Linked DNA regions of Streptomonospora nanhaiensis. The protein of the gene in region 1 binds, or shares a complex with, the protein of each later gene. Links are inferred from orthologs where the notes say so. Each region holds a gene or a part of one and is shown on either strand. Other genes may lie near its edges.

Region 1 (11,511 bases):
CGGCCCCCTCGGTCGTGCGCGCCCCTTGGCCGTTCCCATGCCATCGGCGCGCACGCCCGCTCGGTCCGCGCCCCCGCCCGGCGGCGCTCCCTCGCGCGGCGGGGGCCGCGCCTCAGCGCAGCAGCGGCAGCCGCTTGGTCAGGGGGTTGACCCGGTTGCGCGGCCCGAACACCGCGACCGCGACGTAGTCGACCTCCTCGGCGGGGGTCAGCGCCAGCGCGTCGAGGTAGGCCGCGTAGTCGCGGCTGCGCCGGGCGACCTCGTTGAACCCCACCACGGTCAATTCGTCGTCGGCGCGCGCCGCCTCGGCGAGAGCCCGCAGGTCGGCGGAGCCGGCCGTCAGGACCGGTACCGGGTTGGGGTTCAGCCCCGCGTGCACCCCGCCCGAGGCGTCCTTGCCGTCGGCGGCGAGCAGGTGCGGCAGCCGCCCGCCCAGAGCCAGCCCGGTGACCATCGCCGCGTTCACGGCGTGGGCCATCGGCAGCGTCTCGTCCACGACCAGTACCAGCTTCGTCCGCAGCGCCATTGCGCGCCTCCCCAAGTGATCGGCGTACGCGGGAGAACCTATACATACGGACGGTCTCAGCCACTCCGAATCGAACGTTCGGTCGGAATTCGCGTCATACTATGGACATGGACGAACTTGATGCGGAGATCATCCGGCTACTCCAAACGGATGCGCGCCAGTCCAACCGCGAACTCGCCCGCCGGCTGGGGGTGGCGCCCTCGACCTGCCTGGAGCGGGTGCGCTCGCTGACCCGGCGCGGCGTGATCCGCGGCTACCACGCCGACGTCGACCTCGCCGCCCTCAACCGCGGTGTGCAGGCGCTGGTGTCGATCCAGGTGCGCCCGCTGAGCCGGCCGGTCATCGTGCGGTTCAAGGAGGAGGTCAGCGTGCTGCCCGAGGTGCTGTCGGCCTTCGTGCTGGCGGGCGGCGACGACTTCGTGCTGCACGTGGCGGTGCAGGACCTCGACCGGCTGCACGCGTTCCTGCTGGACGAGTTGAGCAAGAGGAAGGAGATCGCCGGGTTCCGGACCTCGGTGATCTTCCAGAGCACCCGCAACCCGGTGGTCGGCCGACTGCCCGAGACGGCCGGGGCGGCCTCGGCACCGGACTGAGCGGAGGGGCCGGGTCGCGGAATGTCGATTTGTCGACAAATCCATCCGCGGCCGAGTCGGCAGCCGTCCGCAGGCGGGTGGGGATGGGAGATGGGGGCGAGGGCGGGGCGCCGAGGGCGGCAGGTGGGTGGGTCCGGCGATGAGCGGCCCGCTGAGCGGTTGGGCTCCGGTCCCCGCGCAGTGTCCGGAAACCGCTTACTTCCCGCCTTCGTCTCACCTTATGAGACAAATTCGCTGAAGGCGGGACGATCTCGCACGTGCGGTCACCCAGGCGGCCGGAACCGCACGATCGTCACTCTCTGAAACGGGCATTCCACCCCTAGCACCCCCGGGGAGCTCGCCTGTCGTCTCACATCGTGGGCATAACGAGCCGCCAAGCCCACTGGGCCGCCCCGTCGCCACTCCAAAGTGGACATACGGAACAAACGACCGCTCGCGGCGGCCACCCGCCACCGGGCCCCGTCGAACCGCGGCTGAGCGGACGACCGGCACGCGCGGCCGCTCCCCGGGCCGCCCCTCCGAACCTCGACTCCCGACACCAGCACCGGTCTCCGCCCGGCCCTCCCCCACCGCCCTCGGCGCCACCGACGCGGGCCAGCCACCCGCCGCCGGCGCCGGTTCCGCCGGGCCCAGCCACCCACCGCCTTCGCCGCCCCGTCGCCACCCCAACCAGCAACGGCCGAACCGATCACCGCCACCCGACCCCCCGCCTTCGGCGCGTCGGGTGTCCCGGCGCGGTGTCAGTCGGCGGCTCCGAGGTCGGGCACCGGTACCGGGGCCGAGCCCTTGGCCAGCGACTCGGCGCCGAGGACGCCGACCAGGGACGCCGCCACGGCCGCGCGCACGTCGACCGCGGGCGGCGCGCCGTCGGCGATCGTGGCGCGGAACGCCTCCAGCACCAGCACCGTGCCCTCGTCCGCCCGCGGCACGACGCCGCCCCCGATCTCCAGCGGCGGCGGGGTGCGCTCCTCCTCGCGCGGCACGCCGCCGGGCGCGGCCCACGCCTCGGTGCGCACCCGCAGCGACCAGGACCGCTCCCCCGGCGCCCGCACAGACTCCGCCAGGCCGCGGGTGCCCCGCGCCGAGACCCAGCTCCAGTGGCTGTCCGGCTCGCCCTGGAGGAACCCGTGCCGGGTCACCGCGAGGGCGCCCGTGGACAGCCGCACGACCAGCACCGCCGCCGAGTCGGGACGGTCGCCGTCCACCGTGTGGGCCGCGACGTCGAGGGGCCGCGCCCCCGTGACCGCGAGGACGGGTGAGAGGGTGTGGGTGCAGTAGGCGGTCGCGGCGATGCGCCCGCGCCAGTGCGCGGGGTCGCCCACGAGGGCGTCGACCGCCTCGGGTGCCATCCCGTGCAGGTAGTCGGCCTCCACCAGAACGGGGCGGCCGATCTCGCCGGACTCGACGGCCGCGCGCAGCAGCCGCACGTGCGGGTGGAAGACGAAGTTCTCGGCGAAGGAGTAGGTGGCGGCGGAGGCGTCGGCGGCCGCTATGAGCCGGCGGCCCTCCTCCACCCCGGCGCAGGCGGCGGTCTCGGAGAGCACGTGCACGCCGCGCTCCAGGAAGGCGACCGCGGGCTCGGCGTGGGCGTCGAAGTCGTTGGCGAGGATGACGCCGTCGAGGTCGGTGCCCAGCAGGTCCTGCCAGCGCTCGGCGACGGCGGCGCCCGGCAGCCGCGGCGCGGCCTGCGCCCGGCACTGCGGGTCGAGGTCGCAGGCGGCGACCACCTCCAGGCCCACCCGGGGGCAGTGCTCGGCCATATGCAGCCCGCGCCGGAGTCCGACCACGCCAATGCGGGGCCGACCCCGCGCCTCGTTGCGCTCCATGCGGGCATGGTGGCGGGGCGCGGCCACTGTCCGCAACGGGTTTTCGACCGGGTGCGGCGGTGCGGTGGCACTGACCGGATCCGCCGACCGGCTCAGGGGCCGGTCTCGGCCCGGAGGCGCAGGCCCTCCAGCACGGCCGCCATGCCGTTGGCGAGTTCGTCCAGCCGGTGGGCCACCAGCATCTCCTCGCGCTCGGGCATGCGGTCGATCACCACGCTCAGCCCGGAGGGGCCGGGGCCCAGGCGGACCGACTGGCGCAGCAGCGTACCGCCGCCGCGAGGCTCCAGGGTGAACCGCCACAGCGCCATCGGCGCGGCGGCGGTGCGCATGGGCGGGCCGAACCGGCCGTCCACGTCGAGCACCGCCCAGGCGAACGTGCTCTCCGCCTTCAGTTCGACGATCTCGGACACGGTCCGCCACTCGCCGATACGGGGGTGGCGGTTGAACCCCGCGAACCGCGCGCCTTCGGCGGGGCCGGTGGCGGGGGCCAGCCACTCGACCTTCCACAGTTCGGGGCTGTAGGCGCACGGCAGCGCGATGTCGGTGACCAGCGGCCACACCCGCTGCGGCGGCGCGGCGACGGTGGTCTCGCGTTCGGTGGAGGGGCCTTCGGCGTAGCGCATCCGATTCTCCCGGTGCCCGGCGAATGTGAGGAAAGTGTGCCCGAGGCGCGCCGCCGCGGGCGCACCGGCCCCCTCCCCACCGTCCGCCGGTGCCGGGGTCTCAGCCGGCGGGGGTGGTGGTGTAGCCGTGGAAGAGCACCGCCGCCACCTGGCGGAAGAGCTTCTCGGGGTCGTCGCCGCGCATTGACGTGTCGACGACGCCCTCGCGCCACAGCACGGCGAACCCGTGGGCCGCCGACCACGCCGCCAGCGTGTAGGCGGGGGTGCGCGGACCGCCGGGCCCCCCGGGGACGGCCGTCTCAAGGAGGGCCGCGGCGCGCGCCGAGGCGGCGGCCAGCTCCGGGTCGTCGGCGTGGTAGAGCTCCGAGCGGAACATGACGTCGAAGTGGCCGGGGTGCTCCAGCGCGAAGCGCACGTAGCGCAGGCCCATCTCGTAGAGCGCGCCCGAGGGGTTGTCGGGGTCGACGGGCTCGGGCACCTCCCCCGCCCGTTCGGCCGCCGCGAGGGAGTCGGCGAGCATGCGGAAGCCGTCGACGGCGATCGCGGTGAACAGCCCGGCCTTGTCGGTGAAGTGGTGGGCGGGGGCCGCGTGCGAGACCTCGGCGCGGCGCGCCAGTTCGCGCAGGCTGACGGCGGCCGTGCCCCGCTCGGCGATCAGTTCGACGGCGGCGTCGAGCAGCGCCCGGCGCAGGTCCCCGTGGTGGTAACCGGTGCGTTCTGGCATGACAGCAGCCTACCCCAGATCTAGTCATTGACAAGATTGCCCGATCGGGGCAAACTAGACAGTGACAAGTTCGGAGGGGGAGACATGAACGTGACACTGATCGCGCTGGGGGCGTCCACGGCGGCGTTCCGCGGGCTCGGCGCGCTGGGGGTGCGCCGCTTCGCCACCTGGCGGGACAGCGCCGCCCACGGCATGGCCGCCATGCTGCTGCTCACCGCGAGCGCGCACTTCGTGCCGCCGTCGGTGACGGTGATGCCCACGCACGCCGACATGGTGGCCATGGTCCCGCCGCAGCTGCCGTACCCGGAGCTGCTGGTGTACGCCACGGGCGTGCTCGAACTCGCCGGCGCCGCGGGCCTGGTGTGGCCGCGCACCCGGCGGTCGGCCGCCGCCTGCCTGGCGCTGCTGTTCGTGCTGATGTTCCCGGCCAACGCCTACGCCGCTTTGAACGAGGTGCCCCTGGCCGGCGACCCGGCGACCCCGCTGGTGCCGCGGCTGCTGGAGCAGTTGCTCTACATCGGCCTGATGGGCTGGGTGGCCTGGCCGCGCGGCCTCGCCGCCAAGCCCGCCCCGAAGGCGGCCGCTGCCGAGCGCGCCTAGTGGGGCGCGCGGCACCTCGCGACACGGCATTCGCACAGCGGCCCCGCACCGTCGACCCGACGGCGCGGGGCCGCTCCGTTGTGCCGCGGGCGCCGGGCCGCCGCGGCGCACTCCTCGCCCGGGGAGCAGCCGGTCCACCGGCGGCCGCCTGCTGAAGCCCTACGCGGCGCACTCCTCCGCCAGGGCGGTGCGTGCCGGGGTGCCGACCGCTCAGCCGGTGCGGGGCAGGACCGGATCCAGGCCGCCATGATGCCCCGGCGCCCCGAGCGGCCGCCCCGCCGGTCCGGCGGGGACGGCGCCGTGTCGGCATGTCAGCCCGGCGCCATGTCGACAAAGCGGCTGTAGTGGCCCTGGAACGCCACGGTGACGGTGGCCGTGGGGCCGTTGCGGTGCTTGGCCACGATGAGGTCGGCCTCGCCGGCGCGCGGGGACTCCTTCTCGTGGACGTCCTCGCGGTAGAGCAGGATGACCATGTCCGCGTCCTGCTCGATGCTTCCGGACTCGCGCAAGTCGCTGACCTGGGGTTTCTTGTCGGTGCGCTGCTCGGGCCCCCGGTTGAGCTGGGACAGCGCGATGACCGGCACCTCCAGCTCCTTTGCCAGCAGCTTCAGCGACCGCGACATCTCCGAGACCTCCTGCTGGCGGCTCTCGACGCGGCCGGTCGAGCTCATCAACTGGAGGTAGTCGACGATGACCAGCTTGAGGTCGTGCTGCTGCTTGAGCCGCCGGCACTTGGCGCGGATCTCCATCATCGACAGGTTCGGGGAGTCGTCGATGAACAGCGGCGCGCTGGCGACCTCGCCCATGCGCCGGGCCAGCCGCGCCCAGTCGTCGTCGGTCATCAGCCCCGAGCGCATGGTGTGCAGCGGCACCCGCGCCTCGGCCGACAGCAGCCGCATGACGATCTCGTTGCGGCCCATCTCCAGGCTGAAGAAGACGCTGGTGAGCTGGTGTTTGATCGAGGCCGCCCGCGCGAAGTCGAGCGCGAGGGTGGAGTTGTGGGTGGGGATGAGCGCCCGGGTGGCGAGGTAGAGGTGGTCGGGGTGGTCGATCTGCACGCAGCGCACCGGCACGCTGGGCACGCGCCGCGCACCGGTCACCCGGCGCACGGCGGCCCGCCGGGGCGCGGTGGCCACGCCGCCGGCCGCACGGAGGGCACCGGCGCGGTGCGCGGCGGCCGCGCCCGCGGTGTCCACAGGCTGTGGAGCGGCCGGGAGGGCGGGTCCGCCCGGCGCCGCGACGACCGGGCCGCAGGCGCCACCGGTGTCGGCCAGCCACGCCGCGAGCCGCGCGGTGGTGCACAGCTCGACGCGCTCGCCCCGCCTCGCCCGGTCGCCCGCCAGGACGGGCCACTCGTGCTCGGCGTCGGCCACCACGGTGGTGCCGTCGTCGAAGCGCAGCTCGTAGCAGGGGCGGCCGGTCATGACCTCGGTGGCCGCGACCACCGGGGTGGGGCTGCCGTCGGGCGCCAGCAGGCGGTCGCCCACGGCGACCTCGCCCATGGTGGTCCAGCCCTCGGGGGTGGGCAGCGGGGTGTCCAGCGCGAGCGCCTTGCCGACGGCCGGACGCGCGGCGATGATGATCATCTGCCCGGGGTGCAGGCCGTTGGAGAGCGCGTCGAAGTCGGTGAACCCCGTGGGCACGCCGGTCAGCGAGCCGTCGTGGGCCGAGATCGCCTCGATCTCGTCGAGCGCGCCCGGCATGATGTCGCTGAGCGGCAGGTAGTCCTCGCCGGTGCGCTTCTCGGCGATGCGGAAGATCTCGGCCTGGGCGTGGTCCACGAGGTCGTCGACGTCGCCGTCGCCGGCGTAGCCGATCTGCGCGATCCGGGTGCCCGCCTCGACCAGGCGGCGCAGCACGGCGCGGTCGGCGACGATCCGGGCGTAGTACCCGGCGTTGGCCGCGGTGGGGATGGCCTCGGTGAGGGTGTGCAGGTAGGGGGCGCCGCCAACCCGGGTGATCTCGCCGCGCTTGGTGAGTTCGGCGTTGACCGAGATCGCGTCGACCGGCTCGCCGCGCGAGAACAGGTCGACCACCGCGTCGAAGATGGTCTGGTGCGCCGGCCGGTAGAAGTCGGCGGACCGCACGATCTCGACCACCTGGGTGATGGCCTCCTTGGACAGCAGCATGCCGCCCAGCACGCTCTGCTCGGCCATGATGTCGTGCGGTGGTGTGCGCTCGAAGCCGGCGCCGGTGTTCTCCGGCGGTAGGTCGGCGACGCTCACGTGGACTCCCCCTGCTTCACGTTCGCGAACATGTCCAGCATGCCCGGGCTTGGATTGTCGCGACTGGAGCACCCGCGGCGCAAAGCGGCCTGTGGACAGCGCTGGGGAGATCCTGTGGACGAAGGCAGGCCATCCTGCGGATAGCTTGTGCACAACACCTGTGGACAACTAATTCACAGGTCGCATACACCCATTCTGACCTGCAAAGACTTTATGCACCGGCTGTGCGCGAAAGAAAGTTCACAGCCCGCTTTCCACAGGTTATCCACAGGCTGCTCGCGAGCCGTGGATAACCTGTGCACACAGCCTCGAACACGTGTCCGGTATTGTCGCAGTGCCATGCCCGTGAAGCCAGCCCTGTCCCGCCTGCGCGGCGCGCTGCCCGCCCCGCCGTTCCGGCACACCCACGACCGCGAGATCCTGCGGCTCGCCGTACCCAGCTTCTTCGCCCTGGTCTCCGAGCCGCTGTTCCTGCTCAGTGACTCCGCCATCGTGGGCACGCTGGGCACCCAGGCGCTCGGCGGACTGGGCGTAGCCGGCCAGGTGCTGCTCACCCTGGCCAACCTGTGCGTCTTCCTGGCCTACGGAACCACCTCGGCCGTGGCCCGCCGCTTCGGCGCCGGCCAGACCGCGGCCGGGCTGCGCAGCGGCGTCGACGGCCTGTGGCTGGCCGTGCTGATCGGCGCCGCCATCGTGGCGGTCTGCTACCCGGCGGCGCCCTGGCTGGTCCAGGCGCTGGGCGCCTCACCCGCAGTCGCCCCCTACGCCGTGGTCTACCTGCGGATCAGCCTGCTGAGCACCCCCGCGCTGCTGGTCATCCTGGCCGGCACCGGTGTGCTGCGCGGCCTGCAGGACGCCACCACGCCGCTGCTGGTGGCGGTGGGCACCAACGTCGCCAACATCGTGCTGTGCGCGTGGTTCGTGCTGGTGCTGGACTGGGGGATCGCCGGCTCGGCGTGGGCCACGGTCATCGCCCAGACCGCCGGAGCCGGCGCCTACCTGGTGGTCGTCGTGCGCGCCGCCCGCCGCCACGGGGTCGGGCTGGCGCCCAGCCTGGCCGGGCTGCGGGCCTCGGCCACCGCCGGGTTCGCGCTGTTCGTGCGCACGGTCTCGCTGCGCGTCGTGCTGCTGGTCAGCACCGCCGTGGCCGCCCGCCTGGGCGACCCCGAACTCGCCGCGCACCAGGTGGCCACGCAGATCTGGTCGCTGCTGGTGTTCGCCCTGGACGCGATCGCCATCGCCGGGCAGGCCATCATCGGCCGCTACCTTGGCGCCTCCGACATCGCGGGCGCCCGCGCGGCCACCCGCCGCATGGTCGAGTGGGGCGTGTTCGCCGGGGTGGTGTTCGCCGTGCTGACGCTCGCGCTGCGGCCGTGGGCCCCGCTGCCCTTCACCGACGACCCCCACGTGCACGGCCTGCTGCTGTCGGCCCTGCTGGTGGTGGCGCTGCTGCAGCCGCTCAGCGGTGTGGTCATGGTCCTCGACGGCATCCTCATGGGCGCCGGCGACCAGCGCTATCTGGCCTGGGCGAGCTTCTGGACGATGCTGGCGTTCCTGCCGTGCGCGGCCCTGGTGCGCTACGCGCTGCCCGCGGGGTCGCCGCACGGGCTCACCTGGCTGTGGATCGCGTTCGCCGTGTGGATCCTGGCCCGCGGGATCACGCTGGGCGCGCGGGCGCGCGGCGGGGCCTGGCTGGTGGCCGGGGCCGCGCGCCCCTGAACCCGGACGGGTCCTCAGGACTCTCCGGAGCCCAGCGCCGGCCCGTGGTAGAACTCCACCGCGCGCTCGTCCACCGGCACCCGCGGGTAGGTGGGCAGGTGCTCCTCGGGGAGGTCGGCCTCGTCGCGCAGCACCAGCCGCGCCTCCAGGCTGCGCAGCCGCGCCCCCACGTCGGTGCGCAGCCGGGGCAGCATGGCGTACAGGCTGTCGCCCGGGCAGCTCGTGGCGTTGAAGTCGCGGTGGCCGACGATGGCGCTCGACGGGCTGAGCCCGTAGACCAGGCACAGCCACGCGCAGGTCTCGATCAGCGCGCTCAGCAGCTCCCGGGTGGGCTCGGCGGAGGTGTAGGTGCCCTCGTTCTCGATGCCCACCGTGTGGGAGTTGTGGTCGGCGGTGTGCGCGCCCACCACGTGGTCGCCCGCCCGGATGGCCGGCAGCGACCGGTTGCGCCCCTCCATGACGTAGCCGCCTCGGCTGATGGTGAGGTGCTGGCCGGTGTCGTCCCAGCCGTTGGTGTCCATGTGGTGGTTCTGGATCGACCGGGAGAGCGCCGCGGCGTGGCTCTTGGAGTAGTCGGTGCTGTTGGCGGTGGCCGTGTGGTGCACGACGATCAGGTCGGGCGCCTGCGACAGCACCGTGGCGGCGCGCTTGGGCGAGCGCGCGCCCCACTCGCTCCGGGTGTAGATGCGCGGCTCCTCCATGGCGAGCGCCGCGCCCGGGGCCGCGAGGCCGGCGACCCCGCCCAGCAGAGCTCCGCCCGCCGCCAGGGCGGCTCCCCGAAGGACACTGCGGCGCGGCACACCCGGCCGCCCCGGTGCCCCCTCATAGCTGCACATAGCGGCCACATCCTTCCTGTGGAGTTCCAGACCCACAGGACAAGATAGGCTACACAGCGTGACGAATTGACAACCCAGAGAAATCAGGCGTGTTCGGGCGCGGCGGGGCGGTCGCGGGCGCGGGTCCGGACGCACGACGGCCCCGGTCCCCTCGCGGGGGCCGGGGCCGCGGGCCCGGTGCGGCGGGTCAGACCCCCTGCACCTGCAGCTTGATGGTGGCCGTGACCTCGGGGTGCAGGCGCACCTGCACCTTGTGGTCGCCCACCGACTTGATCGGGTTGCGGATCTCGATCCGGCGCTTGTCGACCTCGGGGCCGCCGGACGCCTTCACGGCGTCGGCGACATCGGCCGCGGTGACCGACCCGAACAGCCGCCCGCCGTCACCGGCGCGCTGCTGGAGCTTGACGTTGAGCGAGTTCAGCCGGCCCGCCACCTGCTGGGCGTCGTCCAGGCTGCGGATGTCGCGTGCGGCGCGGGCGCGGCGGATCGAGTCGATCTGCTTCTGCCCGCCCCGGGTCCACCGGATGGCGAACCCGCGCGGCAGCAGGTAGTTGCGGCCGTAGCCGTCCTTCACCTCGACCACATCGCCCGGGGCGCCGAGGCCGGTGACCTCCTGGGTCAGAATCAGCTTCACGACAAAACCTCCTTACCCCGTTAGCGAGCGGTGCTGGTGTAGGGCAGCAGCGCCATCTCGCGGGCGTTCTTGATCGCCGTCGCGACATCGCGCTGGTGCTGCGTGCAGTTGCCGGTCACCCGACGCGCGCGGATCTTGCCGCGGTCGGAGATGAACTTGCGCAGCAGAGTGGTGTCCTTGTAGTCGATGTAGGACAGCTTCTCCTGACAGAACAGGCAAACCTTCTTCTTGGGCTTGCGCGCTGCCGGCTTCGCCATCGTGGTGCTCCTTTGCAAGAGCCCCGGGAACACCCGGGGATGGTCAATCGGACAGGGGTGTGCGGTGCGCCCCGGCTAGAACGGGGGTTCGTCGGAGAACCCGCCGCCGCCGCCGAAGCCACCGCCGCCGCTGGTCGCCCACGGGTCGTCGGCGGGGGGACCGGAACGGCCGCCCTGGGGGCCGCCGAAGCCGCCGCCCTGGTTGCCGTAGCCGCCGCCCTGGCCGCCGCCACCGCCGTAGCCGCCACCGCCGCCGAATCCGCCACCGCCGCCGAATCCGCCGCCGCCCTGGCCGCCCTGCCGCTGCACCTTGGTCACCTTGGCGGTGGCGCTGCGCAGCGCGGGGCCGACCTCCTCGACGTCGATCTCGAAGACGGTGCGCTTCTCACCTTCCTTGGTCTCGTAGGACCGCTGCTTGAGGCGGCCCTGCACGATGACGCGCATGCCGCGCTGCAGGCTCTCGGCGACGTTCTCGGCGTACTGACGCCACACCGAGCAGGTGAGGAACATCGACTCGCCGTCGCGCCACTCGCCGCTCTGGCGGTCGAAGGTGCGCGGGGTCGAGGCGACGCGGAAGTTGGCGACCGCGGCCCCGCTGGGGGTGAATCGCAGTTCAGGGTCGTCGACGAGGTTGCCGACGAGCGTGATCTGGGTTTCGCCTGCCATGGGTTGGCTCCGGGTTAGGTAGTCGGATCAGGCGTATGAGCGGGGACGCCGGCGGATGGGCGCCGCGGGCGGGTCAGTGCACCTCGGGCCGCAGGACCTTGGTGCGCAGGACGGCCTCGGTGAGGTTCAGCTGGCGGTCGAGCTCCTTGACGGTGGCGGGTTCGGCCGTGAGGTCGATGACCGCGTAGATGCCGTCGGAGTTCTTGGCGATGTCGTAGGCGAGACGGCGCTTGCCCCAGACGTCGACCTTCTCGACCGAGCCGCCGTCGTTGCGGACGACTC
Region 2 (11,472 bases), 1.9 Mb from region 1 along the record:
CCGCCGAGGTCCGCGCCCGGGTGCGGCTGGCACGCGGCGAACGCGTGCTCGCCCACACCGGCGCGGCCGAGGGCACCCTGGTGGCCACCGACCGCGCGCTGCACCTGCCCGACGGCCGCGCCGTGCCCTGGGAGCACGTCGACCGCGCCCGGTGGACCGAGGACGCGTTCGCGTTCGTCGAGGAGGGCCGGGGCGAGCACCGGTTCGCGGTCGCCGACCCCGGACGGCTCGCGGAGGTCGTCTACGAGCGGGTGACCGCGACCATCCTCGTCAGCCGCCACGTGCCGCTGGGCGCCGCCGCCGACGACACCGGCACGGGTGCCGACCCCGACCCCGGCGCCGGCTCCGCGCCGGCCACCGCCGGGCGCGGCTTCCGGCTGGTGGCGCGGCGGCCGCCGGGCGGCTCGGACGTCACCTGGCAGGTGCACATGGACGAGGGCGTGGACCCCCAGGACCCGCGCGTCGCGGCCCGGGTCGCCCCCGCGCTGGCGGCGCTGCGGGATCAGATGGGCGTGTAGCCCTCCGCCGCCGCGCCGCGGTCGCACGGTCGGGCGGTCGGGCGGCCGCCTCCGGAACGCGCGGCCACGGACTGCAGCGGCGCGCGGGAGGGCGCCCCGGCGGCGCCCTCACCGCGTACGCCGAACGCACCGTTCCCGTGCGCCCTCCCTCACCGCGCCACGCCGCGCTGCCGACCTCTCCTTCAGCCCTCCCCTCGGCCCCCCTTCCGGCCCTTCCGGCCCTTCCGGCCCTCGCGGTCGCGCCGGGCGATCCCCTCCGCCAGGGCCTCGGCCAGGTGGACGGCCGGGCGGTCGGTCTCCTGGTCGATCTGCGTGCGGCAGCTGAACCCGTCGGCCAGGATCATCGTCTCCGGCGCCGCCTCGCGGACGGCCGGGAGCAGCACCCGCTCCCCCACCGCCTTGGAGACCTCGTAGTGGTCGGCCTCGAACCCGAAGTTCCCGGCCAGGCCGCAGCAGCCCGAGTCCAGCACCTCGGTGTCGATCCCGGCGCGCTCCATCAGCGCGCGGTCGGCGTCGAAGCCGATCACGGCGTGCTGGTGGCAGTGCACCTGGCTGATGGCGCCGGCGTCCAGGCGCGGCGGCTCCCAGTCAGGGGCGAACGCGTTGAGGAACTCCGCCAGTGTGTACACCGACTTCGCCACGCGCTCACTCGGCGCGCCCGGCAGCAGTTCCACCAGGTCCGAGCGCAGTGCCGCCGTGCAGCTGGGCTCCAGGCCCACCACCGGCGTCCCCGCCGCCACGTGCGGGGCCAGCGCGCGCAGCGAGCGGCGCATGACCGCCTTGGCGACGTCGAGCTGCCCGGTCGACACCCACGTCAGTCCGCAACACACCTGGCCCCGCGGCAGGACGACGCGGAACCCGGCGTCCTCCAGCACCCGCACCGCCGCCGCCGGGACGCGCGGGTTGAGGTAGTTGCCGAAGGTGTCGGGCCACAGGACCACCGAGCCCCGCTCGGCGCCCGCTCCGCGCCCCCGCGCGCGCCCGGCCGGCGTCCGCGCCGCCGCGCCGCCCGCCGCCTTCCCCCGCTCCCGGCGGCGGAACCAGCGGGTGAAGGTGGTCTTGGCGAACTCCGGGATGGAGCGCTGCGGCGCGATCCCCCCGATCCGCTTGACGAGGTCGCCCAGCCCGCGCGCCGCGCCAGCCCGGTTGACCTCGGCCGGGGCCAGCGCCGCCAGCCGCGCCCACAGCGGCAGCCACCCCATCGAGTAGTGCGAGGCCGGGCGCACCCGCCGCCGGTAGTGGTGGTGCAGGAACTCCGCCTTGTAGGCCGCCATGTCGACGTTGACCGGGCAGTCGCTGCGGCACCCCTTGCAGGACAGGCACAGGTCGAGGCTGTCGCGCACCTCCTCCGAGTCCCACCCGTCGGTGATGACCTCGCCGTTGACCATCTCGAACAGCATGCGGGCGCGCCCGCGCGTGGAGTGGCGCTCCTCCTTGGTGACCATGTAGCTCGGGCACATCACCCCCGGCCCCTCGTGGCGGCGGCACTTGCCCACGCCCACGCACCGGCGCATCGCCCGCGCGAAGTCGCCCTGGTCGTCGGGGTAGGCCAGGACGGTCAGTGGCCCCCGCGTCACCGTGGCCACGCGCAGGTCGGCGTCCAGGGGGCGGGGGTCGACGATGTTGCCCGGGTTCATCAGGTTGCGCGGGTCCCAGATCGCCTTGAACTCGCCGAACGCGCGCATCAGCCGCTCGCCGTACATCCGGGGCAGCAGCTCCGAGCGCGCCTGGCCGTCGCCGTGCTCCCCCGACACCGACCCGCCGTGCGCGGCGACCAGGTCGGCGGCCTCCTCCATGAACGCGCGGAAGCGGCGCCTCCCCTGCTCGCCCGCCAGGTCGAAGTCGACGCGCACGTGCAGGCAGCCCTCGCCGAAGTGCCCGTAGACGACGCCCCGATACCCGTGGTCGGCCATGAGCCGGTCGTAGGCCCGCAGGTAGGAGCCCAGGTTCTCCGGGGGCACGGCCGCGTCCTCCCAGCCCGGCCACGCCTCGGTGCCGTCGGGCGCCCGGGTGGCCAGGCCCGACCCCTCCTCGCGGATGCGCCACAGCGCCCGCATGTGGGCGGGGTCGGTGACCACCGCGGAGTCCACCGGGCGGGCCGCGCCGGTGAGGCCGCGCAGCATGGCCCGGCCCTTTTCGGCGGCCTCGTCGGCGGAGGCGCCGCCGACCTCCACCATCAGCCAGGCGCCGCCCTCGGGCAGCGGGGTGCGCGCGCCCGGGCGCCGCACGCTGGCCAGCAGGTGCTCGTTGAGGCCCTCGACGGTGAGCGGCTCGTGCCCCAGCAGTTCGGGCACGGCGTCGGCGGCGGCCGGGGCGTCGGGGTAGCCCAGCACCACGAGGATCCGGGCCGCCGGCGCCTCCACCAGTTTGACCGTGGCGCCCAGCACGGTCACGCACGTGCCCTCGGTGCCGGTGAGCGCGCGGGCGAGGTGGCCGCCGTTCTCCGGCAGCAGGCGGTCCAGGGAGTAGCCGGAGACGCGGCGCCGGAGGCGGGGCATCCCGGTCCGCAGGTCGCCCATGTAGGTGTCGACCAGATCGCGCAGGGCCGCGTAGACCTGGCCCTCGCGCGTGGGCTGCGCCGCCAGCCGGAGCAGGTCGTCGCGGCCGGTCGCGCCGACCGTCATGCGCGTGCCGTCGTGCAGCAGCACGTCCAGCGACTCCACGTTGTCGGCCGTGGTGCCCCACGCCACCGAGTGGGAGCCGCAGGAGTTGTTGCCGATCATCCCGCCCAGCGTGCACCTGCTGTGGGTGGAGGGGTCGGGGCCGAACGTCAGCCCGTGGGGCGCCGCGGCCGCGCGGAGGTGGTCCAGGACGACGCCGGGCTGGACGCGGGCGGTGCGGGTGCGCGGGTCGACCTCCTCGATCGCCGTCAGGTAGCGGGAGGTGTCCACGACCAGGCCGGGGCCGATGGAGTTGCCGGCGATGCTCGTGCCGCCGCCGCGCGTGGTCAGCGGCACGCCGTAGGCCGAGCAGGCCGCGACGGCGGCGACGACGTCGTCCACGGTCCGCGGCCGGACGACCCCCAGGGGGACGTGCCGGTAGTTGGAGGCGTCGGCGGTGTAGAGGGCCCGCGTACCCGCGTCGAAGGCCACCGTCCCCGATACGTCGCGGCGCAGCGCGCGCTCGAAGCCGTCGAGGTCGATGTCGTCGTGCGGAGTCGCTGGGGAGATCATTTCGGGCATGTCCCCAGCGTGGCGCTCCGTGCCGTGAGTGACAACACATGCGTGCCGACGATTCGCGACGGAACGGGGATGGGGGCGGGGGCGGGGACGCAGCCGCGGCGGCATGACGGCGGCGCCGGGGGTGGCGGTAAGGCACGCGTCCTTGGGCGCGGGCATGGCCGATGGGAGCCTCGCGGGGCGGTGGTACGGCAACGGCCGGGCGGAGGCCGAGGCGGAGGGCGGAGGCCGGGGCGGAGGTGGAAGGCGGAGGCGTCACCGGCCGGGGCGCGCCGCCGTTTTCCACCTGACAGCAGATGGCAGGTACCGGCCGCAGACTGGTGGCATGGCGACCACTTCCGACCCCAACGCGTCCACCGGCGTGCCCGCCCAGGCGGCGTCCCCGACCGGCCCCACCGCCCGCGCCACCGGTACCACCGACGACCTCCGCCCGGGGCCCGACAGCGCGGCCACCTGGGGCGAGTTCGTCGGGGCGGACCCGGACTTCTCGGGCGTGGTGGGCGCGGCGTTCCGCGCCCACCGGCACCACGTGCTCGCGACGATCCGCAAGGACGGAGCGCCGCGGGTCAGCGGCACCGAGGTCGACTTCCGCGGCGACGAAATGCTGTTCGGCTCCATGCCAGGCGCCCGCAAGGCGCGCGACCTGCAGCGGGATCCGCGCTTCGCCCTGCACGCCATGCCCGGCGACACCTCGATGCAGCCGGGCGACGTGAAGATCTCGGGGCTGGCCTTGGAGGTGCGCGACAAGGCGGAACTGTCCCGCCTCCTCGGTCCGGAGGAAGAGGTCGGGGAGGGTGTGCACGTGTTCCGGGTCCTGCTCACCGACGCCGTGCTGACGACCGTGGAGGGCGACGAACTGGTGGTCCGCACCTGGCGCCCGGCGACGGGCGTACGGGAAATCCGCCGCCAGGGGTGAGCCCTCCCGGGGTAATTCCGCAGGCCAGGAGAGGACCTCGCCCTCATCCCGCATTCCGGCGCAGCCGGGATGCGGTGATCCGGCCGCAGCGGTTGAGCGCGGGACCCGGAGCCAACCGGTTCACCGTCGCCACGACGACGATCCCGCGCTCATCTGCGGCCAAGCCACAGGCGTGAAGCGGAAACCGCTTACCCCCTCTTTGGTCTCACCATATGAGTACACAACCGCCGTGGGAGCGACGATCTCGCATCCTCGGCCGTCCGGGCGACCGAGAACCGAAGATCGTCACCCTGGAAAACGGGCATTCCCTTAAAAAACCACCCTTCATGGCCCGCCCCAAAGGGGACATAAGCAGCAAACGGGCGCTCGACCGCCGACGATCTGCCGATTCTCGCTTCTAGGCCGCGCTGGTCCCTTTACCGGCGGCGACCCGTTCACGCAGGCGGTGCGCCACTCGTCCCGCCCCCACCCCCGCCGCCGACACCGGTCACTGATCGGCGCCTACCCCAACCCCCCGCTGCCTTCGGCGCCCCCGACGGAGCCGCCGCTCCATGGCGGCCGGACCGCTCACCGCCCCGCCCCACCACCCACCGCCTTGAGCGGCTCCGGATGGTCCGGCTGTGGCTCAGGGGGTCGACGGCTCCTGCTGGGGTTGTGCGGGCGGCGGCGGGGCCGTGGGGGCGAGGAGCAGGCGGGCGCCGGCGTAGGTGGTCCATACCAGCACCGCGAACACCCACAGGCGTTCCATTCCGCCCAGGCCCAGGCCGAGATCGGCCTCCACGGAGTACAGCAGGCTCGCCGTCAGTCCCACGGCGCCCGCCACCAGGGCCGACAGCCGCAGGGCGCGCAGCGGGCCGCCCGAGGCTCCGGCCGCGAGCGCGATCAGTCCGCCGTTGCCGACCGCCAGCAGCAGCGCGCCCACCCCGTGAACGGCGGACCGGGTGTCTGACGGCGCCAGCCCGATGACGATCCAGCCGAGGCCCTGCACCAGCAGCAGCGCACCCCCCAGCCAGGCGGTGACGCGCCCCCGGCGCGGCCACAGCGACGTGAGCAGGGCCGCGCCCGCCGTCAGCAGCACCCCCTCCAGCGCGAACGACACGTTCATGAGGTCGTGCAGCGGCGAGCAGACGTAGCGGACCTGGGGCGCGTCGCCGCCCATCCCGCAGGAGACGGCGCCCAGGTCGCTGACGTTGTTGCGGGCCCAGCTGTAGGGCTCGGGCCACGCCGCCTGCACCGCCAGGTGCGCGGTGAGCAGCTGCACGGCGCCGAGGATCCACAGCGCCGCCCCGAGGCGGGTGCGGCGCGGGGCGCGCTCGATGCGTGTCGGCTTCGCGGACGGATCCGGCGACGGCGGCGGGCCGCCCGGCGCCTCCGCTCCTGCCGCTGTCTCTGTCGCCGCCGCTGCGGCCGCTGCGTTGGTGGCTGCCTGTGCCGGTCGCTCTGTCATGGGTGGGAAAGCGCTCCTCGAACCGTTGGCGTCGCTGTCCGGCGCCGAGCCGCTGGGGGCGACCGGCGCCGGCCTGCTGCACTACCCGCCCAGACGCCGCCGAAAAGCGCGCCCGGTCCGCCGGCCGCGTGCGGAACAGCACAGAGCGCCGCCGCCCGCCGCGCCGCCGCTCACCGCACCCCCGCCCATTGGGCCACCGCCCCGGACGTCCGCACGCCCGCCCGGCCCCACCCGCTTCCCCGAGAAGTCCCGGCGGCCTCTGGCGACCTCACCACCCCAGGTGGTCGTCCATCGCGCGGACCAGCTCGCCATCCGGGTCCATGTCGAGGTTCCAGAGCATCAGCCCGCCCAGGTCGTGCTGCCGCACGTACTCCGCCTTCTGGGCGACGACCTCCGGGGTGTCGTAGGACCACCACTCGTCCCCGCTCACCAGCCACTGGCTGCCGCTGGACTCGTCGTGGAAGCGCCGCCCCGAGCGCCGCTCCAGGTCGGCGTAGGAGGCCGCGCCCTCGCCGTAGTCGCCCTCCGCCGGCTCCGGCGCCGGGGCGAACCGGCCGAACGACGCGTCCGCGCCCGTCTCGACCCCCTGCCACCCCCGCCCGAACCCGGGGAACCCCACCACCAGCTTCTCGGCCGGCAGGCCGTGGTCGAGGTAGGCGCGCACCACGCTGTCGACGCTCTCCTCCTCGGGCGCGCCCCGGGGGGTGTAGAGCTGGGAGTGGTGCCCGGTGGTCTGGCTCCACGGCCCGGTGAGGTCGTAGCCCTGCACCGTCGCGAAGTCCACCGGCCCGAACGCCTCGGGCTCGTAGCTCTCCCGCATCCGCTCCTCGTCGCCCGCCAGGGACACCGACAGCGTGTACTCGCGCCCCGTCTCCTCCGCGAGCGCGTCCAACTGCCGCCGGAACTCCGCCACCAGCAGGGTGAAGTTGCGCCGGTCGGCGGGGTGCTCGGTGTTGTCCGGGTGCCCGTCGCCGCCGGGCCACTCCCAGTCCAGGTCCACGCCGTCGAACACCCCGGCCGCCGCCCCCGCACCGCCCTGCGGCTCGCCGTCGGCCACCGGGAGGTCGCCCCGCAGCCACAGGTCGACGCACGAGCGCACGAACTCCCGCCGCGACTCCTCGGTGCGCGCCGCCGTGGAGAAGTGGGTGGAGGTGTTCCAGCCGCCCAGCGAGATGCTGGCGCCCAGCGACGGGTGGCTCTCCCGCAGCTTGCGCAGCTGGTTGAGGCCGCCGGCCAGCGGCTGCTCGTAGGTGTCGGCCCGCCCGTCGACGCTGTCCTCGGCGGAGTAGCGGCGCTGGTAGACCTCCCACGCCCGGCTGCCGGCCACGGGGATGTGGCAGCGGCCCTCGGGCGAGATCTCGCCGAAGGCCCACATCAGCCGGGTCAGGCGGTCGGCCGCGCCGCTGTCGGCGACGTCCTTGATCCGGTAGCCCCGGTTGGCGGTGTTCCAGTCGGCGAAGTAGGCGATGCGCTGCACGGACGGCTCCCTCACCGCGTCGACGACCGCGACGACACCCGCCACCAGTGCGAGCGCCCCCGCCCCGGCCGCGCAGCCCAGCAGCAGCCGACGCCATCGGCCCGGAGGCCGAGGGGGCCGCGCGTGGTGCCGCCGCGAAGGAGTCACACGGGCCAACGTAATCCGCGCGCGGCGCGCGGGTGCCCGCCGCGACCACATCAGGCCGACCCCGCCCCCGCCGGAACTCCGCGCCCGCGGCGGGCGTTGTCCTCCGGATGCGCCGCGCACCGCCGGCTCACGGCTCCCGGCCGGTGCCCGCGCCGCCCGCTCCCGCTATTCGAGGTAGTCGCGCAGGGTCTGCGCGCGCGAGGGGTGGCGCAGCTTGGCCAGGGTCTTGGACTCGATCTGCCGGATCCGCTCGCGGGTGACCCCGAACTCCCGCCCGACCTCCTCCAGCGTGTGGGGGTGGCCGTCGCGCAGCCCGAACCGCAGCTGGATGATCCGCTTCTCGCGGTCGCTGAGCGCGCCCAGCAGCGCCACCAGCTGGTCCTGGAGCATGGTGAACGCGGCCGCCTCGACCGGCGCCACGGCGTCGGAGTCCTCGATGAAGTCGCCGAAGTCGGAGTCCTCGTCGCCGATGGGCGCCTGCAGCGACACCGGCTCCTGGGCGATGCGCTGGATCTCCTGCACGCGGTCGCCGGCGAACCCCAGTTCGCGCGAGATCTCCGCAGGGGTGGGCTCGCGGCCGAGTTCCTGGTGGAGCTGGCGCTGCACCCGCATCAGCCGGTTGATGGTCTCGACCATGTGCACCGGGATGCGGATGGTGCGCGCCTGGTCGGCGATGGCGCGGGTGATGGCCTGGCGGATCCACCACGTGGCATACGTGGAGAACTTGAAGCCCTTGGTGTAGTCGAACTTCTCGACGGCGCGGATGAGGCCGAGGTTGCCCTCCTGCACGAGGTCGAGCAGCAGCAGGCCCCGGCCCAGGTAGCGCTTGGCGATCGAGACCACCAGGCGCAGGTTGGCCTCGATCAGCCGGTGCTTGGCGCGCTCGCCCTCGGCCACCAGGAGTTCGAGGTCGGCGGCGCTGGGGCCGCCGCGCGGCGCGGGCGCGCCGGACGCGGAGCGCCGCAGCTTCTCGGCCGCGAACAGCCCGACCTCGATGGACTTGGCGAGGTCGACCTCCTCCTCGGCCGTGAGCAGGGGCACGCGGCCGATCTCGCGCAGGTAGATGCGCACGAGGTCGCCGGCGGGTGAGGCCCGGCGCTCCACGTCGGCGGCCGGGACGGGGTCGTCGTCGGCGGGGTCGAGGACCTCGACCCCCTGCTGGGCCAGGCCCCGCACCACCTGGTCCAGGAACTCGGGCGGGGCGTCGAGGCGGTCCAGGGCGGCGGCGACGTCGGCGACGGTCACCATCTCGCCGGAGCCCGTGTCCGCGACCAATCGCGCCACCTGTGTGATCGGTGGCATTTCACCGGGCAGCACCGAAAGAGCCACCCTTACAGTGTGCCTGATCCTCTCGCGGAATAGTGAGAACTATTTTTGTCACCAGGGTGCTACGTGGCACCTGCGGCGCGCTCGCGCATCAGCCGTCTCTGCTGCTCAACAGCCATGAGTTCGGCGAAGACGCGCTGGTAATCGTCGGGCTGGGCGGCGGGGTCGAGCCTGCCGAGCCGGGATTTCAGGTTTGCGACCTGGCGATTGATGGAATGAATCTTGATCGTGCCCAGAATTTCCCGGGCGTAATGTTCGTCGAGTTCTCCGTAGACCTCGATCGGCTCCACCGCCAACCGGGTCACAAACGCCCGCTGGGGTTCGTTGGGCGCGGCGTCGCGCAGCCGGGTGGCCCACTGCTGGGGCTCGGTGGCCGCCCGCACCCCGCCCAGGCCCGTGATCAACTCGTGGACCGCGCGGTGCTGGGGCACGGTGAACGACTCGGTGTCGAGGTCGTCGAACTCCGCTGCCAGCCCTGGGTACTGCACCGCGATCTTCAGCGCCTGGCGCTCGCGCTGCAGCGAGGGGTCGCGCAGGTCGTAGGGGGCGGAGTCGGCCGCGCCGGGCGGCGCCGGGGGCGCGGGCCGGCGCGCGGGGCCGCCCGCGCGGTGGCGGGCCACGTGCTGGGCCACGCGGCGCTGCACGAACGCCTCGTCCATGATGCCCAGCCAGTGGTCGAGGTTGACCCCGTAGAGCTTGCGCACCCCCTCGTTGCGGATGCTGGCGACGATCTCGGCGGCGGCGTCGAGGCCGGCCATGCGGCCCTCGGCGGTGTCGAGGTCGTACTGCTGGATGACCGTGCGGATCATGAACTCATACAGCGGCTTGCGGTTGGCCACGAGGTCGCGCACGGCGGCGTTGCCGCCGCGCTGGCGGAGGTCGCAGGGGTCAAGGCCGTCGGGCTGCACCGCGACGAAGGTCTCGGAGGCGAACCCGTGCTCCTCGGCGAAGGCGCGCACGGCGGCCTTCTGCCCGGCGGCGTCGCCGTCGAAGGTGAACACGACCTCGCCGCCCTGGTTGGAGCGGCCCAGCAGCATGCGGCGCAGGATCTTGAGGTGCTCCTCGCCGAAGGAGGTGCCGCAGGTGGCCACCGCCGTGGTGACGCCCGCCAGGTGGCAGGCCATCACATCGGTGTAGCCCTCGACGATGACGGCGCGGCGCTCGCGCGAGATGTCGCGCTTGGCGAGGTCGAGGCCGTAGAGCAGGTGGCCTTTTTTGAAGATCGGGGTCTCGGGGGTGTTGAGGTACTTGGGGCCGTCGTCGGTGGCGGGGTCGAGCTTGCGGGCGCCGAAGCCCACGACGTCGCCGGTGACCTCGCGCACCGGCCACACCAGGCGGTTGCGGAAGCGGTCGTAGGCGCCGCGGCGGCCCTGGCTGGCCAGCCCGGCGGTGATCAGCTCGTGGTCGGTGAAGCCCTTGCCGCGCAGGTGGGTGGTCAGGGCCTCCCAGCCGCCGGGGGCGTAGCCCACGCCGAAGTGCTCGGCGTCGGCCCGGCCGAACCCGCGTTCGCGGAGGAAGCGGCGGCCCTCCTGGGCGGCGGGGGTGAGCAGCTGCTCGGCGTAGAAGCGCTGGGCCTCGCGGTGGGCCTCGATGAGCCGCTGGCGCTGGCTCTGGTCGTGGCGCGCCGAGGAGCGGCCGCCCTGTTCGTAGCGGAGCTGGATGCCGGCCTGCTGGGCGAGGGACTCCACCGCCTCGACGAAGCTGAGGTGCTCGATCTCCTGGATGAAGCGGATGACGTCGCCGCCCTCGCCGCAGCCGAAGCAGTAGTACAGGCCCCGGGCGGGGGTGACGTTGAAGGACGGCGACTTCTCGTCGTGGAAGGGGCACAGGCCCTTGAGGGAGCCGCCGCCGGCGCTGCGCAGCTGAAGGTACTCCCCCACCACGTCGGCGATGGGAGAGCGTTCGCGCACGAGCGCGACGTCTTCGTCTCTGATCCTTCCGGCCACGGTTCCTCAGCCTAGTTCTCCGCCCGAGCGCTCGGCCACGGAGGTCACTCGCCTGGGGAAAAGGGGCGGGCGGCTCCTCCTGCACAGGAGCCGCCCGCCCCGGCCTCACCGGCCGCCCCCGGACGCGGCCGCCGGTTCGTCGGGTTGCTCGGCCGCCGCGGCGCCGGGGCCGTCGGGGCGGTCGGGGCGGCTCCGCGAGGAGCGCAGGAACGCCGGCACCCCGCCGCCCCGCCCGAAGCCCACCCTCCTCTTGTTGTAGATGTCGAAGGCCACGGCCGCCAACAGCACCAGGCCCTTGATCGCCTGCTGCCAGTCCACGCCCAGCCCGATGATGGACATGCCGTTGTTCATCACGCCCATGACCAGCGCACCCACGATGGCGCCCATGACCGTGCCCACCCCGCCCGAGGCCGAGGCGCCGCCGATGAACGCCGCGGCGATGGCGTCCAGCTCGAACATCTCCCCGGCGCCGGGCGTGGCGGCGTTGAGCCGCCCGGTGAACACCAGCCCGGCCAG

What was found.
Region 2: the proteins of dnaB (region 1) and dnaG are in contact, whole or in part, in a crystal structure (PDB 2R6A), measured with the Geobacillus stearothermophilus proteins. The link is inferred for Streptomonospora nanhaiensis from one-to-one orthologs. Residues at the interface, in WP_033016901.1 of Geobacillus stearothermophilus: Ser13, Glu15, Ala16, Gln18, Glu91, Leu92, Asp94, Ala95, Val96, Pro97, Thr98, Ala99, Ala100, Asn101, Tyr104, Tyr105, Ile108; in WP_049624496.1 of Geobacillus stearothermophilus: Lys456, Leu457, Leu458, Pro459, Ala460, Asn463, Ala464, Leu467, Leu535, Leu536, Ile537, Ala538, Gln544, Glu545, Asp548, Tyr549, His552.

What each region holds. Positions count from the first base shown.
Region 1 is NZ_JACCFO010000001.1:3,752,140-3,763,650, forward strand. The notes cover bases 4,661-7,657. They hold dnaB (replicative DNA helicase), read right to left. Parts: upstream 7,118-7,657; coding sequence 5,204-7,117; downstream 4,661-5,203. Other genes in these bases: HNR12_RS16525 (DoxX family protein), read left to right, coding at 4,661-4,892; HNR12_RS16535 (MATE family efflux transporter), read left to right, coding at 7,457-7,657. Outside these bases: HNR12_RS16500 (DUF2000 domain-containing protein), read right to left, coding at 113-526; HNR12_RS16505 (Lrp/AsnC family transcriptional regulator), read left to right, coding at 634-1,119; HNR12_RS16510 (Gfo/Idh/MocA family protein), read right to left, coding at 1,860-2,945; HNR12_RS16515 (SRPBCC family protein), read right to left, coding at 3,038-3,568; HNR12_RS16520 (TetR/AcrR family transcriptional regulator), read right to left, coding at 3,669-4,292; more of HNR12_RS16525, read left to right, coding at 4,377-4,660; more of HNR12_RS16535, read left to right, coding at 7,658-8,836; HNR12_RS16540 (peptidoglycan recognition protein family protein), read right to left, coding at 8,851-9,672; rplI (50S ribosomal protein L9), read right to left, coding at 9,860-10,306; rpsR (30S ribosomal protein S18), read right to left, coding at 10,327-10,563; HNR12_RS16555 (single-stranded DNA-binding protein), read right to left, coding at 10,639-11,229; rpsF (30S ribosomal protein S6), read right to left, coding at 11,303-11,511. UniProt on the Escherichia coli protein: The main replicative DNA helicase, it participates in initiation and elongation during chromosome replication. Travels ahead of the DNA replisome, separating dsDNA into templates for DNA synthesis.
Region 2 is NZ_JACCFO010000001.1:1,876,433-1,887,904, forward strand. The notes cover bases 8,515-11,472. They hold dnaG (DNA primase), read right to left. Parts: upstream 10,957-11,472; coding sequence 9,073-10,956; downstream 8,515-9,072. Other genes in these bases: rpoD (RNA polymerase sigma factor RpoD), read right to left, coding at 8,515-8,986; mmsB (multiple monosaccharide ABC transporter permease), read right to left, coding at 11,062-11,472. Outside these bases: HNR12_RS08100 (hypothetical protein), read left to right, coding at 1-518; HNR12_RS08105 (FAD-binding and (Fe-S)-binding domain-containing protein), read right to left, coding at 701-3,691; HNR12_RS08110 (pyridoxamine 5'-phosphate oxidase family protein), read left to right, coding at 4,023-4,613; HNR12_RS08115 (DUF998 domain-containing protein), read right to left, coding at 5,239-5,874; HNR12_RS08120 (glycoside hydrolase family 18 protein), read right to left, coding at 6,329-7,684; more of rpoD, read right to left, coding at 7,850-8,514. UniProt on the Escherichia coli protein: RNA polymerase that catalyzes the synthesis of short RNA molecules used as primers for DNA polymerase during DNA replication.